One region of the Virgibacillus salidurans genome, then DNA from elsewhere that is predicted to be linked to it. Evidence: a T-box and tRNA genes for the amino acid it is inferred to sense, from the RefSeq annotation. Region 1 holds a T-box; the other holds one or more tRNA genes.

Evidence for each region. The T-box of region 1 lies ahead of proS (proline--tRNA ligase). A T-box ahead of a tRNA ligase gene usually reads a tRNA of that ligase, here a tRNA-Pro.
Region 2: it encodes a tRNA-Pro, which carries the amino acid that the T-box ahead of proS (proline--tRNA ligase) is inferred to sense. The anticodon was not compared.

The regions. Positions count from the first base shown of each region.
Region 1 is NZ_CP074373.1:614,375-621,846, forward strand. Features, by position in the region: gene KFZ58_RS03305 (ABC transporter ATP-binding protein) at 1-672, shown strand, start outside; gene KFZ58_RS03310 (DUF456 domain-containing protein) at 689-1,174, shown strand; gene thiD (bifunctional hydroxymethylpyrimidine kinase/phosphomethylpyrimidine kinase) at 1,208-2,038, shown strand; gene KFZ58_RS03320 (hypothetical protein) at 2,090-2,740, opposite strand; gene KFZ58_RS03325 (cysteine hydrolase family protein) at 2,766-3,317, shown strand; gene KFZ58_RS03330 (hypothetical protein) at 3,431-3,766, shown strand; T-box leader at 4,369-4,592, shown strand; gene proS (proline--tRNA ligase) at 4,733-6,172, shown strand; gene KFZ58_RS03340 (glutathione peroxidase) at 6,465-6,944, opposite strand; gene trhO (oxygen-dependent tRNA uridine(34) hydroxylase TrhO) at 7,088-7,472, opposite strand, start outside.
Region 2 is NZ_CP074373.1:112,371-119,842, forward strand. Features, by position in the region: rRNA gene KFZ58_RS00590 (23S ribosomal RNA) at 1-1,497, shown strand, start outside; rRNA gene rrf (5S ribosomal RNA) at 1,660-1,775, shown strand; tRNA gene KFZ58_RS00600 (tRNA-Val) at 1,908-1,983, shown strand; tRNA gene KFZ58_RS00605 (tRNA-Thr) at 1,987-2,062, shown strand; tRNA gene KFZ58_RS00610 (tRNA-Lys) at 2,157-2,229, shown strand; tRNA gene KFZ58_RS00615 (tRNA-Leu) at 2,236-2,320, shown strand; tRNA gene KFZ58_RS00620 (tRNA-Gly) at 2,336-2,410, shown strand; tRNA gene KFZ58_RS00625 (tRNA-Leu) at 2,417-2,505, shown strand; tRNA gene KFZ58_RS00630 (tRNA-Arg) at 2,509-2,585, shown strand; tRNA gene KFZ58_RS00635 (tRNA-Pro) at 2,591-2,667, shown strand; tRNA gene KFZ58_RS00640 (tRNA-Ala) at 2,676-2,751, shown strand; rRNA gene KFZ58_RS00645 (16S ribosomal RNA) at 3,088-4,659, shown strand; rRNA gene KFZ58_RS00650 (23S ribosomal RNA) at 4,833-7,472, shown strand, end outside.

The DNA of each region.
Region 1 (7,472 bases):
GCATTGCCGCAGAATGATTTTGTGACATTACCGTCGAAAGCGGAAGCACAAGAGACCGGTGGAATGCTTGAAGTGCAGGGCATGACGTATCACTATCCGAATGAATTGAACCTGTTTGAAAAGCTCAATCTTAGCATAAACGCTGGTGAAGTCGTCGGATTATTCGGCTATAGCGGCTCCGGGAAAACAACGATGGCCCGTCTTATTGCAGGATATTTGAAGCCAATTGCGGGTAGGATTAACGTGAATGGGGAGAATGATTTTCGCGCAGGCATGCATCCCGTGCAATTAGTATGGCAGCATCCGGAAAAAGCAATCAATCCAAAATGGAGAATGAGGAAGATGCTTTCAGAAGCGCAAATCATGGATCATGAATTACTGGAAGCGCTTGGAATTAAGCAAGAATGGCTCTCGCGCTACCCAAGCGAATTATCAGGCGGAGAATTGCAACGCTTTTGTGTTGCACGGGCCCTTCATGAAAACACGAAATACCTGATTGCTGATGAAATGACGACAATGCTTGATGCGATTACACAAGCAATTATTTGGCAATCCGTGTTAAAATTAGCAAAACAGCGTAATATCGGTATACTAGCAATAAGCCATGATCATCAATTACTTCAAAAAATTAGTGATCGGGTTGTCGATTTTGAAGCTATCGTAAATATGTGAATGAATGGAGGATAACATGCTGGATATTCTTATATGGATCGCGATTGTTGTATTATTTATTTTAAGTTTTGTTGGTGTACTTTTTCCTATTATTCCTTCCGTACTTGTGCTATGGGTTGGATTTTTGTTGTATCATTTTGTCTTAAATGCAAATGAGCTCACCACTTTCTTTTGGATTATAATGGGTGTGTTTACGGTTATTCTCTTTGTTGCGGATATCATTGCTAATAGTTATTTTGTGAAAAAATTCGGTGGAAGCAAATGGGGAGAAAGAGGCGCGGCAGTAGCGGTTATCGTTGGTTCCTTTATTACACCTCCATTTGGGATTATCTATGTGCCATTTATCGTTGTTTTCCTTATTGAAATGACGCAGAAGCGGACTGGACAAGAGGCGCTTCGTGCATCAATTGGTTCGCTTATCGGATTTTTAGGCGGCGCAGTGGCAAAAGTCGTTGTGCAATTTATTATGATTATTTGGTTTTTTGTCGTAGTATTATTTTAATAGATAATTTGGAAAAAGGAAGGATTTTAGGATATGAATTTCCCATCACGAGTAATCACCATTGCAGGTTCAGCAGCTGGTGGAAGCGCTGGGATTCAAGCAGATTTGAAGACGTTTCAGGAACTTGATGTTTATGGGATGAGTGTCGTAACAGCCATCGTTGGTAGACATCCAGAGACGGATAAAAATGTGCATCCGCAGACGCTGGAAGCCATTGAAGCGCAATTTGCTACAGCAATGAAACAGGTAGGTGCGGACGGGCTTAAAACAGGGATGTTATTTTCAAAAGAAGTAATAGAAACCGTTGCTGCATTAATCAAGGATTCTTCGATTAAAAATATTACTGTCGACCCTGTCATGATTGGGAAACTGGATTCCAAACTTTTGAGGGATGATGCGATTGATGCATTAATAAATAGCCTGATCCCGAGGGCCACGATTATTACGCCAAATGTACCGGAAGCTTCCTTATTATTGGGTGGAAGAGATTTGGCTAGTGTCGATGATCTGAAGCGTGCAGCGATAGATCTATATGCCTTAGGTGCAGATAATGTATTGGTAAAAGGGGGCAGATTAGAAGGCCCGGCAATTGATGTATTGTACGATGGGGAGACGATCTCGACGTTCGAAGCGCCACGTATTGATACAGTTAACACGAGTGGGGCAGGGTGTACGTATTCGGCAGCAATTGCAGGAAATTTAGCCAAGGGCGAACCTATCGCAGAAGCAGTTCGACTGGCAAAGAGTTTTGTTACAACCGCGATTGAGCATGGATTTTCGTATACAGATGTTGTAGGCCCGACGTATCATGCAGCGATGCGTAGGTTTGATGAAGCACATAAGATTAAGGTTAGCAAAGAATAAGGATGATCTAGCACCAGATGAGCGGGGGCAGTGTTCCTGTTCCATTTTGTATCACGAAGGTGCAAACCGATCGAGAGCCGAAGCAAACCGATCGAGAGCCGAAGCAAACCGATCGAGAGCCGAAGCAAACCGATCGAGAGCCGAAGCAAACCGATCGAGAGCCGAAGCAAACCGATCGAGAGCCGAAGCAAACCGATCGAGAGCCGAAGCAAACCGATCGAGAGCCGAAGCAAACCGATCGAGAGCCGAAGCAAACCGATCGAGAGCCGAAGCAAACCGATCGAGAGCCGAAGCAAACCGATCGAGAGCCGAAGCAAACCGATCGAGAGCCGAAGCAAACCGATCGAGAGCCGAAGCAAACCGATCGAGAGCCGAAGCAAACCGATCGAGAGCCGAAGCAAACCGATCGAGAGCCGAAGCAAACCGATCGAGAGCCGAAGCAAACCGATCGAGAGCCGAAGCAAACCGATCGAGAGCCGAAGCAAACCGATCGAGAGCCGAAGCAAACCGATCGAGAGCCGAAGCAAACCGATCGAGAGCCGAAGCAAACCGATCGAGAGCCGAAGCAAACCGATCGAGAGCCGAAGCAAACCGATCGAGAGCCGAAGCAAACCGATCGAGAGCCGAAGCAACGAGGGGAAAAGGGACAGGTTCACCGTCCCAGCACCAGACGAGCGGAGACAGTGTCCCTGTCTCCAGCAAAAGAATAGAACAAGGAGGATAACAAATGGGGAAGCGTGCATTACTGAATGTGGATTACACAAATGATTTTGTAGCAGAGGATGGAAAGCTGACAAGTGGGGGACCTGGGCAGGCGATTGAATCCAGGGTAGTGGATTTGACTAGGGAGTTTATTGAAGGGGGCGATTATGTTGTGTTTGCTATTGATGCCCATGAAGAAGGAGACGAACTACATCCGGAATCTGATTTATTTCCACCGCATAATATTATCGGTACGCCAGGTCGCGATTTGTATGGAGAGCTGGCAAATGTGTACGAGGAAAACAAGGATAAAGCGAATGTCTATTATTTTGACAAAACACGGTATAGCGCATTTGCCGGCACTGACTTGGAGATAAAATTACGTGAGCGAGGAATTGATGAGGTTCATATCATAGGCGTGGTTACAGATATATGTGTACTGCATACAGCCGTGGATGCATACAACAAAGGTTTTAAAATTGTGGTACATAAAGATGCGGTAGCAAGCTTCAATCAGGCAGGCCATGATTGGGCATTGGGACATTTTACGGACACATTGGGTGCGAGAGTTTTATAGGGACAGGTTCCTTGTCCCAGCACCAGTTGAAAGGGGACGGTGTTCCTGTCGTCCTCCGTCCCTCTATTAGACTCGTAAATAATTTTTCTAATCTTTTACAAGGAGGAGGCCTTGTGGGACAGTTATTTAGGCCATTATTACTTATTATTTCCAATCACCGTTTAACTACCAAAGAAGGTATATCTCAATTTCTGCCTTTCTATGTTGAAACCGACCAGCATCATTATAATGTGAAAAATCATTATGGAGATCTGACAGCAAGCATATTTGTGGATGACCAGGAAGAACTCCTTCGAGGAGAAAGGTCGTTCTTTGATATGAGAAAATCACAAAAGACAAATCTTCGTGGTGAAAAGCATAAATTAAAAGTTTTTGATCATGAGCATCCAGCAGAACTTTGGCTTGCTGTGTATGCTTTGTGTATGATTTTCAAGAACCGTAAAGGCTAATAGTTCGGGCGGTGTCTTGCCAAGTTATGGTTTAAATAAAACCTGTCTCATCATCAAATTGAAAACAGGTTTTATATGGACTTTAACATCAATTTGTTTCACTTTTCTTGTCTTTGAATAGTAGGATAGTGGTTGCTAACAAAACCGCAGTTGTTGCTAATGAAATGATTAATGTAAAGTTTAGCATAGAAACACCTCTTCCGTTGTAATTTTTGAATAAATAGGGTATGATATACATAAGATGATGGGTAGAGAAGAGGATTTCTCCTCTTCTCAGTAATAATGTTGGAACTCTCACTTATCCGAGTGAGGGTTTTTTTCTTCTTACGTTTGCTCAATAATACATGTAGCAGATTTATTACTGCTAATGCAAAATTAAGCAAAAGCGTAAGCAAGATTATTACCTGTTCCATCACTTATCACCCCCTTTCATAAGGAGGTTAGGGGTATATATCATACCCTAATACTGATTATACTGGCTCGAGTAAGAATTCACAAGAATATTCGTTTGATTTTTGTGATAATTCTAAAGGTTTCTATACCAACTCATTCCCTAGTAAACCTTGACTTTCCACTCATACCACTATATATTAGATACTATATACGAAACGTTGATGGGGATTAGTATAAGTTGATCGTCTTTCAAAGAGAGGAAATGAATTGGTGGAAATTTCCAAAGGCATCATTTAGAACCTGCCTCCTGAGTTCGCCATCGGAAAGGCATTTTTGCTGTAAGATGAGCGCGGTTCTTCACCGTTATCGATTCAAGTGTACAAGGAGCGGTCCTTGTAAACAAGGGTGGCACCACCAGACCTCGGTCCCTTTTCGGATGGAGGATTTTTTCTGTTCTAACGTCAGCAAGTATAGATCTAAGGATGACCTTATAAGAAAAACTAATCATTCGCTAAAGACCAAGTGAATGTAAGTTTTTCTAAAAAATAAAATTTTAAGATAGAGGTGTTCAGCTTGGGTAAGAAAAATAAGCAGTTTGTTCAAAACATAACAGCAATGGAAGATGATTTTGCCAAGTGGTATACAGACGTTGTGAAGCAGGCGGATTTGGTTGATTACGGCCCGGTACGTGGAACGATGATCATTAAGCCGGATGGTTTTGCAATATGGGAAAATATCCGCGATGAACTGGACCGTCAAATTAAGGCAACAGGGCACTCGAATGTATCATTCCCATTATTTGTTCCTGAAAGCCTGCTGCAAAAGGAAAAAGATCATGTGGAAGGATTCGCGCCGGAAGTAGCCTGGGTGACACATGGTGGAGAGGAGAAATTAGCTGAAAGAATAGCTGTACGCCCAACTTCAGAAGCGTTGTTTAGTGATTACTATTCGAATAATATTCATTCGTATCGTGATTTGCCGATGCTTTATAACCAGTGGTCAAATGTTGTGCGCTGGGAAAAAACAACACGTCCGTTCCTGCGTTCATCTGAATTCCATTGGCAGGAAGGACATACAGCACATGCAACCGATGAGGATGCATCTGAAGAAACAGATAAAATGCTTAGGGTCTATGCTGATGTGGTAGAAAATTATCTGGCAATCCCTGTGTATAAAGGCCGCAAAACGGATAAAGAAAAATTTGCTGGTGCAAACTATACCCTGACCATTGAAGCATTGATGCATGATGGTAAAGCATTGCAATCGGCGACCTCACATCATTTTGGTTCAGGATTTGCAGAAGCATTTGATATTACGTATTTAGATGAAAACGGTGAAAGTCAATTTGTACATCAAACGTCATGGGGACTTTCCACACGTATCATGGGTGCATTAATTATGGTGCATGGAGATAACAGAGGATTAGTCGTGCCTCCACGGATTGCACCGACGCAAGCCATGATTGTCCCAGTTGCCCAGCATAAAGAAGGTGTACTCGATAAAGCGTATGACCTGCGTGATCAATTGAAGGACCTTGTTCGCGTTGGTATCGATGCAAGTGACAAAATGCCAGGCTGGAAATTTAATGAGTACGAAATGAAAGGAATGCCGGTACGGATTGAAATGGGTCCAAAAGACATTGAAAAAGATCAGGTCGTACTCGTTCGCCGTGATACCGGTGAAAAAGAATTTGTAGCACTTACCGATTTGGAAGCACGTTTGCCTGCTTTATTAGAAGAAATTCAGAAAAACTTATTTGATAAAGCATTAGCGCATCGTAACGAGAAAACGAGTGTTGCCAAGGATATGGATGAATTCAAACAAACGCTTGATCAAAACGCTGGATTTATTAAAGCAATGTGGTGTGGAGACGTGGCTTGTGAGGAGAAAATTAAAGAAGAGACAACAGCAACCTCACGCCTAATCCCATTTGAACAGGAAAAAGTAGCAGATACCTGCGTGTGCTGCGGGAGAGAAGCTAAGGAACTCGTGTATTGGGCAAAAGCTTATTAATATGATGGAAAACGAGCGGTGGTAGATGCGCTCGTTTTTCTATTGGTAGGTTGTGGGGAAATCAACCAAGAGTGAGAACCGTTTACCGTGACAGGAAAAACTAGGGAGCGGCACTCCAAACCGGGAGAGCGCACTCCTGAATCGGGAGAGGGCCAAGCCAAACCGGGAGAGCGGCACACAGAAACGGGAGAGAGCCACATTAAACCGGGAGACAGCAGCCTCAAACCGGGAGAGAAACACACTAAAACGGGAGATAACAATTTTAAACCGGAAGACAGCATCTCGTTCCCTTTTACCCCTTTATAGCCTTTTCAATATCCTTCACCATATTTTCCGGCTTCGTCTGTGGTGCAAACCGGTCGATAACTTCTCCATTTTTATTAACCAAAAACTTTGTGAAATTCCACTTAATATCTTTGGTCAGCATTCCTTTTTCTTCGGTAGTTAGATAGTTGAAAAGTGGGTGTGCATCCTCGCCTTTTACATCCACTTTACTGAACATTGGGAATGTAACTCCATAGTTACGCTCACAGAATTGAGAGATTTCCTCCTCACTTCCCGGGTCCTGATTATTGAATTGATTGCATGGGAATCCGAGTATCTCAAAATCCTGATCCTTAAATTGGTCATATACGTTTTGCAGTCCTTCAAATTGTGGTGTGAATCCACATTTACTTGCTGTGTTCACGATAAGAAGTGTTTTCCCTTTATAATCGGCCAGTGATTTCTCATTACCTAGCATTGTCTTTACAGAAAAATCATAAATACTCATATGATTGCCTCCTTTACTAGAAGGATAGCAATGCTAGTTCTCTGATGTCAAAATATTTATCCGGGTTTGCCGCCCCTCGCATCTATATAGGATCCTCAAAACAACAAAAAAAGACGACCCTTCAAAAGGCCGCCTTCTTCAGATTACACTTCCTGCTTCAAACTTTCTCCAAGAAGCTCAAGTCTGTGCTGAACATCTTCTTCAGCCAAATCATGTTCCTTTACATACATATTGCGTGGACTAACACGACATTCATGTGTACAGCCGCGGATATATTTATGCTCATTTTCCTCTGAGCAAATAATTTGTTTATTGCAATCGGGGTTAGCGCAATTCACGTAACGTTCACATGGCTGGCCGTCAAAATAGTCCGCGCCGACAACAACATGTTCCTTCTGATTAATTGGTACGGAAATTCGCTCATCAAATACGTAACAGCGGCCATCCCATAATTCTCCTTGAACCTCAGGATCTTTCCCGTAAGTTACGATTCCGCCATGGAGCTGTGCGACATCTTCAAAGCCTTCT
Region 2 (7,472 bases), 500 kb from region 1:
CAACAGGTAGATATTCCTGTACCACCTCATGACTGTTTGAATGACGGGGGGACGCAGGAGGATAAGGAAAGCGCACCGATGGAATGGTGCGCCCAAGCAGTGAGCGAGTTGGATAGGCAAATCCGTCCAACAATTGCGAGCTGTGATGGGGAGGGAAATAGAGTACCGAAGTTCCTGATTTCACACTGCCAAGAAAAGCCTCTAGTGAGGTCATAGGTGCCCGTACCGCAAACCGACACAGGTAGGCGAGGAGAGAATCCTAAGGTGATCGGGAGAACTCTCGTTAAGGAACTCGGCAAAATGACCCCGTAACTTCGGGAGAAGGGGTGCTCCTCTTCAGGAGGAGCCGCAGTGAATAGGCCCAAGCGACTGTTTATCAAAAACACAGGTCTCTGCGAAGCCGCAAGGCGAAGTATAGGGGCTGACACCTGCCCGGTGCTGGAAGGTTAAGGGGAAACGTTAGCTTCCGAGCGAAGCGTAGAACCGAAGCCCCAGTAAACGGCGGCCGTAACTATAACGGTCCTAAGGTAGCGAAATTCCTTGTCGGGTAAGTTCCGACCCGCACGAAAGGTGCAACGACTTGGGCACTGTCTCAACGAGAGACCCGGTGAAATTATACTATGCGTGAAGATGCGCATTACCCGCGACAGGACGGAAAGACCCCGTGGAGCTTTACTGTAGCCTGATATTGAATGTTCGTGCAGCTTGTACAGGATAGGTGGGAGCCTTAGAATCGTGAGCGCTAGCTTACGAGGAGGCACCCGTGGGATACCACCCTGGCTGCACGCACCTTCTAACCCAGAACCGTGATCCGGTTCGGAGACAGTGTCAGGTAGGCAGTTTGACTGGGGCGGTCGCCTCCCAAAGAGTAACGGAGGCGCCCAAAGGTTCCCTCAGAATGGTTGGAAATCATTCGTAGCGTGTAAAGGCAGAAGGGAGCTTGACTGCGAGACCTACAAGTCGAGCAGGGACGAAAGTCGGGCTTAGTGATCCGGTGGTACCGCATGGAAGGGCCATCGCTCAACGGATAAAAGCTACCCCGGGGATAACAGGCTTATCTCCCCCAAGAGTTCACATCGACGGGGAGGTTTGGCACCTCGATGTCGGCTCATCGCATCCTGGGGCTGTAGTCGGTCCCAAGGGTTGGGCTGTTCGCCCATTAAAGCGGTACGCGAGCTGGGTTCAGAACGTCGTGAGACAGTTCGGTCCCTATCCGTCGTGGGCGCTGGAAGTTTGAGAGGAGCTGTCCTTAGTACGAGAGGACCGGGATGGACACACCGCTGGTGTACCAGTTGTTCCGCCAGGAGCATGGCTGGGTAGCTACGTGTGGCAAGGATAAGTGCTGAAAGCATCTAAGCATGAAGCCCCCTCTAGATGAGACTTCCCATCACTTCGAGTGAGTAAGATCCCTCAGAGACGATGAGGTAGATAGGTTCGAGGTGGAAGCGTGGTGACACGTGCAGCTGACGAATACTAATCGATCGAGGACTTAACTAATTTCTTTTTTGATGGTCGTTCATGAAACTCTTATTTAGTTTTTAGGGTATAAATGAAAAAAACCCTTGCATTTTCTATTAGAAATGCATATAATATATCTTGTCTTCATTTTAAAGAAGGAAGTTCTGATTGATCAACACAGAACGACCTAACACCGTTAGGTCTGGTAGTAATAGCGGAGAGGTCACACCTGTTCCCATGCCGAACACAGAAGTTAAGCTCTCCAGCGCCGATGGTAGTTGGGGCTTTGCCCCTGCAAGAGTAGGACGCCGCCAGGCTTTACATATGTTAAAAAACATACTAGGATCGCGACGCGCTATCTCTGATTGATTATCAGCGTAATTCACAACCTAAAGAGATTATTACTTAAGAATCTCTTATAGCGCATACATTTTACATCCTGTCTCATTGGAGGATTAGCTCAGCTGGGAGAGCACCTGCCTTACAAGCAGGGGGTCGCAGGTTCGAGCCCTGCATCCTCCACCATTTGCCGGCCTAGCTCAACTGGTAGAGCAACTGACTTGTAATCAGTAGGTTGGGGGTTCAAGTCCTCTGGCCGGCACCATTTTTAAAACGAATAAAAATTTTTTACTTTTCACAAATAATGCGTATTAAGGTACGAGTTATTAACCATGAATTATCTTATAAGTAACAAACATGAGCCATTAGCTCAGTTGGCAGAGCATCTGACTTTTAATCAGAGGGTCGGAGGTTCGAATCCTCCATGGCTCATCACTTGCGGGTGTGGCGGAATTGGCAGACGCGCTAGATTTAGGATCTAGTGTCTTCGGACGTGGGGGTTCAAGTCCCTTCACCCGCACCATTAATTAAATACCGAGCGGAAGTAGTTCAGTGGTAGAACATCACCTTGCCAAGGTGGGGGTCGCGGGTTCGAATCCCGTCTTCCGCTCCAAGTCCTGCCGGGGTGGCGGAATTGGCAGACGCACAGGACTTAAAATCCTGCGGTAGGTTACTACCGTGCCGGTTCGAGTCCGGCCCTCGGCACCATAAGCGCCCGTAGCTCAATTGGATAGAGCGCTTGACTACGGATCAAGAGGTTAGGGGTTCGACTCCTCTCGGGCGCACCATTATACGGGAAGTAGCTCAGCTTGGTAGAGCACTTGGTTTGGGACCAAGGGGTCGCAGGTTCGAATCCTGTCTTCCCGACCATTGAATAAGGGGCCTTAGCTCAGCTGGGAGAGCGCCTGCCTTGCACGCAGGAGGTCAGCGGTTCGATCCCGCTAGGCTCCACCATATAATAAATAATCTATTGACTTAAACGAGTCAGTGTGTTATATTAAGAAAGTCGCCATTTTGAAGGCGAACGAAATATCATCTTCTTAAAAGAAAAGCCAAAAAAGCTATTGACTTTCAGGGGGTGAGTATGATATAATTAAAAAGTTGCTAATTTAACGCAACAAATGAATTTGCTCTTTGAAAACTGAACAAAACAACCAGTATGTCAAACAGATATTAGTGGTAAGACATCGAAGGTCAGATTATTATAATCTGAATGGAAGATTTCAAACCCTAAATCAATTTTTAAGCTAAGACATTATATGATTGATTGGTGTCAATTATATTCAAACTTTTATGGAGAGTTTGATCTTGGCTCAGGACGAACGCTGGCGGCGTGCCTAATACATGCAAGTCGAGCGCGGGAAGCAGGCAATCACCCTTCGGGGTGTGCGCCTGTGGAACGAGCGGCGGACGGGTGAGTAACACGTGGGCAACCTGCCTGTAAGACTGGGATAACTCTTGGAAACGCGAGCTAATACCGGATAACACTTTTCATCTCCTGATGAGAAGTTGAAAGGCGGCTTTCTGAGCTGTCACTTACAGATGGGCCCGCGGCGCATTAGCTAGTTGGTGAGATAAGAGCTCACCAAGGCGACGATGCGTAGCCGACCTGAGAGGGTGATCGGCCACACTGGGACTGAGACACGGCCCAGACTCCTACGGGAGGCAGCAGTAGGGAATCATCCGCAATGGACGAAAGTCTGACGGTGCAACGCCGCGTGAGTGATGAAGGTTTTCGGATCGTAAAACTCTGTTGTTAGGGAAGAACAAGTACTGTTTGAATAAGGCAGTACCTTGACGGTACCTAACCAGAAAGCCCCGGCTAACTACGTGCCAGCAGCCGCGGTAATACGTAGGGGGCAAGCGTTGTCCGGAATTATTGGGCGTAAAGCGCTCGCAGGCGGTCTTTTAAGTCTGATGTGAAATCTTGCGGCTCAACCGTGAGCGGTCATTGGAAACTGGAGGACTTGAGTACAGAAGAGGAGAGTGGAATTCCACGTGTAGCGGTGAAATGCGTAGAGATGTGGAGGAACACCAGTGGCGAAGGCGACTCTCTGGTCTGTAACTGACGCTGAGGAGCGAAAGCGTGGGGAGCGAACAGGATTAGATACCCTGGTAGTCCACGCCGTAAACGATGAGTGCTAGGTGTTAGGGGGTTTCCGCCCCTTAGTGCTGAAGTTAACGCATTAAGCACTCCGCCTGGGGAGTACGGCCGCAAGGCTGAAACTCAAAAGAATTGACGGGGGCCCGCACAAGCGGTGGAGCATGTGGTTTAATTCGAAGCAACGCGAAGAACCTTACCAGGTCTTGACATCCTCTGCAATCGGTAGAGATACCGAGTTCCCTTCGGGGACAGAGTGACAGGTGGTGCATGGTTGTCGTCAGCTCGTGTCGTGAGATGTTGGGTTAAGTCCCGTAACGAGCGCAACCCTTGAGATTAGTTGCCAGCATTAAGTTGGGCACTCTAATCTGACTGCCGGTGACAAACCGGAGGAAGGTGGGGATGACGTCAAATCATCATGCCCCTTATGACCTGGGCTACACACGTGCTACAATGGATGGAACAAAGGGCAGCGAAGCGGTAACGCTCAGCAAATCCCATAAAACCATTCTCAGTTCGGATTGCAGGCTGCAACTCGCCTGTATGAAGCCGGAATCGCTAGTAATCGCGGATCAGCATGCCGCGGTGAATACGTTCCCGGGCCTTGTACACACCGCCCGTCACACCACGAGAGTTAGCAACACCCGAAGTCGGTGAGGTAACACGTTTACGTGAGCCAGCCGCCGAAGGTGGGGCCAATGATTGGGGTGAAGTCGTAACAAGGTAGCCGTATCGGAAGGTGCGGCTGGATCACCTCCTTTCTAAGGATATTTAGAAGGAACGCTGGAGGTCTTAGACCTCCGGTCGAGGACATACATGGTTGTTTGGTTCAGTTTTGAGAGAGTAAATCTCTCTTTTTGTACCTTGAAAACTAAATAAGAGTAATAACGACATCAAAAAATGTAAGTTCTTTGGAACCATTAACTAGTAATTTAGTTAAGTGAAGAAGGGCGCACGGTGAATGCCTAGGTACGAGGAGCCGAAGAAGGACGGGACTAACACCGATATGTCTCGGGGAGTTGTAAGTAAACGTTGATCCGGGAATTTCCGAATGGGGGAACCCACTGTTCGTAATGGAACAGGACATCTATCTGAATACATAGGGTAGATGAGGCAGACCCGGGGAACTGAAACATCTCAGTACCCGGAGGAATAGAAAGCAAATGCGATTTCCCAAGTAGCGGCGAGCGAAACGGAAAGGAGCCCAAACCGAAAAGCTTGCTTTTCGGGGTTGTAGGACACTCCATTAGGAGTTACAAAGAAATGCTTTAGATGAATCGATCTGGAACGATCAGCCATAGAAGGTAAGAGCCCTGTAATTGAAAGAGCGTTTTCTCCGGAGTGTATCCTGAGTACGGCGGAACACGAGAAATTCCGTCGGAATCCGGGAGGACCATCTCCCAAGGCTAAATACTCCCTCGTGACCGATAGTGAACCAGTACCGTGAGGGAAAGGTGAAAAGCACCCCGGAAGGGGAGTGAAAGAGAACCTGAAACCGTGCGCTTACAAGTAGTCGAAGCCCGTTAATGGGTAACGGCGTACCTTTTGTAGAATGGACCGGCGAGTTACGATCCCATGCAAGGTTAAGTGGAAGACACGGAGCCGCAGCGAAAGCGAGTCTGAATAGGGCGAATTAGTATGTGGTCGTAGACCCGAAACCGTGTGATCTACCCATGTCCAGGGTGAAGGTCAGGTAACACTGACTGGAGGCCCGAACCCACGTATGTTGAAAAATGCGGGGATGAGGTGTGGGTAGGGGTGAAATGCCAATCGAACACGGAGATAGCTGGTTCTCTCCGAAATAGCTTTAGGGCTAGCCTCAGGGGAATGAGTACTGGAGGTAGAGCACTGATTGGACGAGGGGCCCTCACCGGGTTACCGAATTCAGTCAAACTCCGAATGCCAGCTACTTAACCCTGGGAGTCAGACTATGGGTGATAAGGTTCATAGTCGAAAGGGAAACAGCCCAGACCGCCAGCTAAGGTCCCTAAGTATACGTTAAGTGGAAAAGGATGTGGCGTTGCTCAGACAACCAGGATGTTGGCTTAGAAGCAGCCATCATTTAAAGAGTGCGTAATAGCTCACTGGTCGAGTGACGCTGCGCCGAAAATGTACCGGGGCTAAACGTATCACCGAAGCTGCGGATTGTTCTTCGAACAATGGTAGGAGAGCGTTCCAAGTGCAGTGAAGTCAGACCGTGAGGACTGGTGGAGCGCTTGGAAGTGAGAATGCCGGTATGAGTAGCGAAAAAAGAGTGAGAATCTCTTTCACCGAAAGCCTAAGGTTTCCTGAGGAAGGCTCGTCCTCTCAGGGTTAGTCGGGACCTAAGCCGAGGCCGAAAGGCGTAGGCGATGGCCAACAGGTAGATATTCCTGTACCACCTCATGACTGTTTGAATGACGGGGGGACGCAGGAGGATAAGGAAAGCGCACCGATGGAATGGTGCGCCCAAGCAGTGAGCGAGTTGGATAGGCAAATCCGTCCAACAATTGCGAGCTGTGATGGGGAGGGAAATAGAGTACCGAAGTTCCTGATTTCACACTGCCAAGAAAAGCCTCTAGTGAGGTCATAGGTGCCCGTACCGCAAACCGACACAGGTAGGCGAGGAGAGAATCCTAAGGTGATCGGGAGAACTCTCGTTAAGGAACTCGGCAAAATGACCCCGTAACTTCGGGAGAAGGGGTGCTCCTCTTCAGGAGGAGCCGCAGTGAATAGGCCCAAGCGACTGTTTATCAAAAACACAGGTCTCTGCGAAGCCGCAAGGCGAAGTATAGGGGCTGACACCTGCCCGGTGCTGGAAGGTTAAGGGGAAACGTTAGCTTCCGAGCGAAGCGTAGAACCGAAGCCCCAGTAAACGGCGGCCGTAACTATAACGGTCCTAAGGTAGCGAAATTCCTTGTCGGGTAAGTTCCGACCCGCACGAAAGGTGCAACGACTTGGGCACTGTCTCAACGAGAGACCCGGTGAAATTATACTATGCGTGAAGATGCGCATTACCCGCGACAGGACGGAAAGACCCCGTGGAGCTTTACTGTAGCCTGATATTGAATGTTCGTGCAGCTTGTACAGGATAGGTGGGAGCCTTAGAATCGTGAGCGCTAGCTTACGAGGAGGCACCCGTGGGATACCACCCTGGCTGCACGCACCTTCTAACCCAGAACCGTGATCCGGTTCGGAGACAGTGTCAGGTAGGCAGTTTGACTGGGGCGGTCGCCTCCCAAAGAGTAACGGAGGCGCCCAAAGGTTCCCTCAGAATGGTTGGAAATCATTCGTAGCGTGTAAAGGCAGAAGGGAGCTTGACTGCGAGACCTACAAGTCGAGCAGGGACGAAAGTCGGGCTTAGTGATCCGGTGGTACCGCATGGAAGGGCCATCGCTCAACGGATAAAAGCTACCCCGGGGATAACAGGCTTATCTCCCCCAAGAGTTCACATCGACGGGGAGGTTTGGCACCTCGATGTCGGCTCATCGCATCCTGGGGCTGTAGTCGGTCCCAAGGGTTGGGCTGTTCGCCCATTAAAGCGGTACGCGAGCTGGGTTCAGAACGTCGTGAGACAGTTCGGTCCCTATCCGTC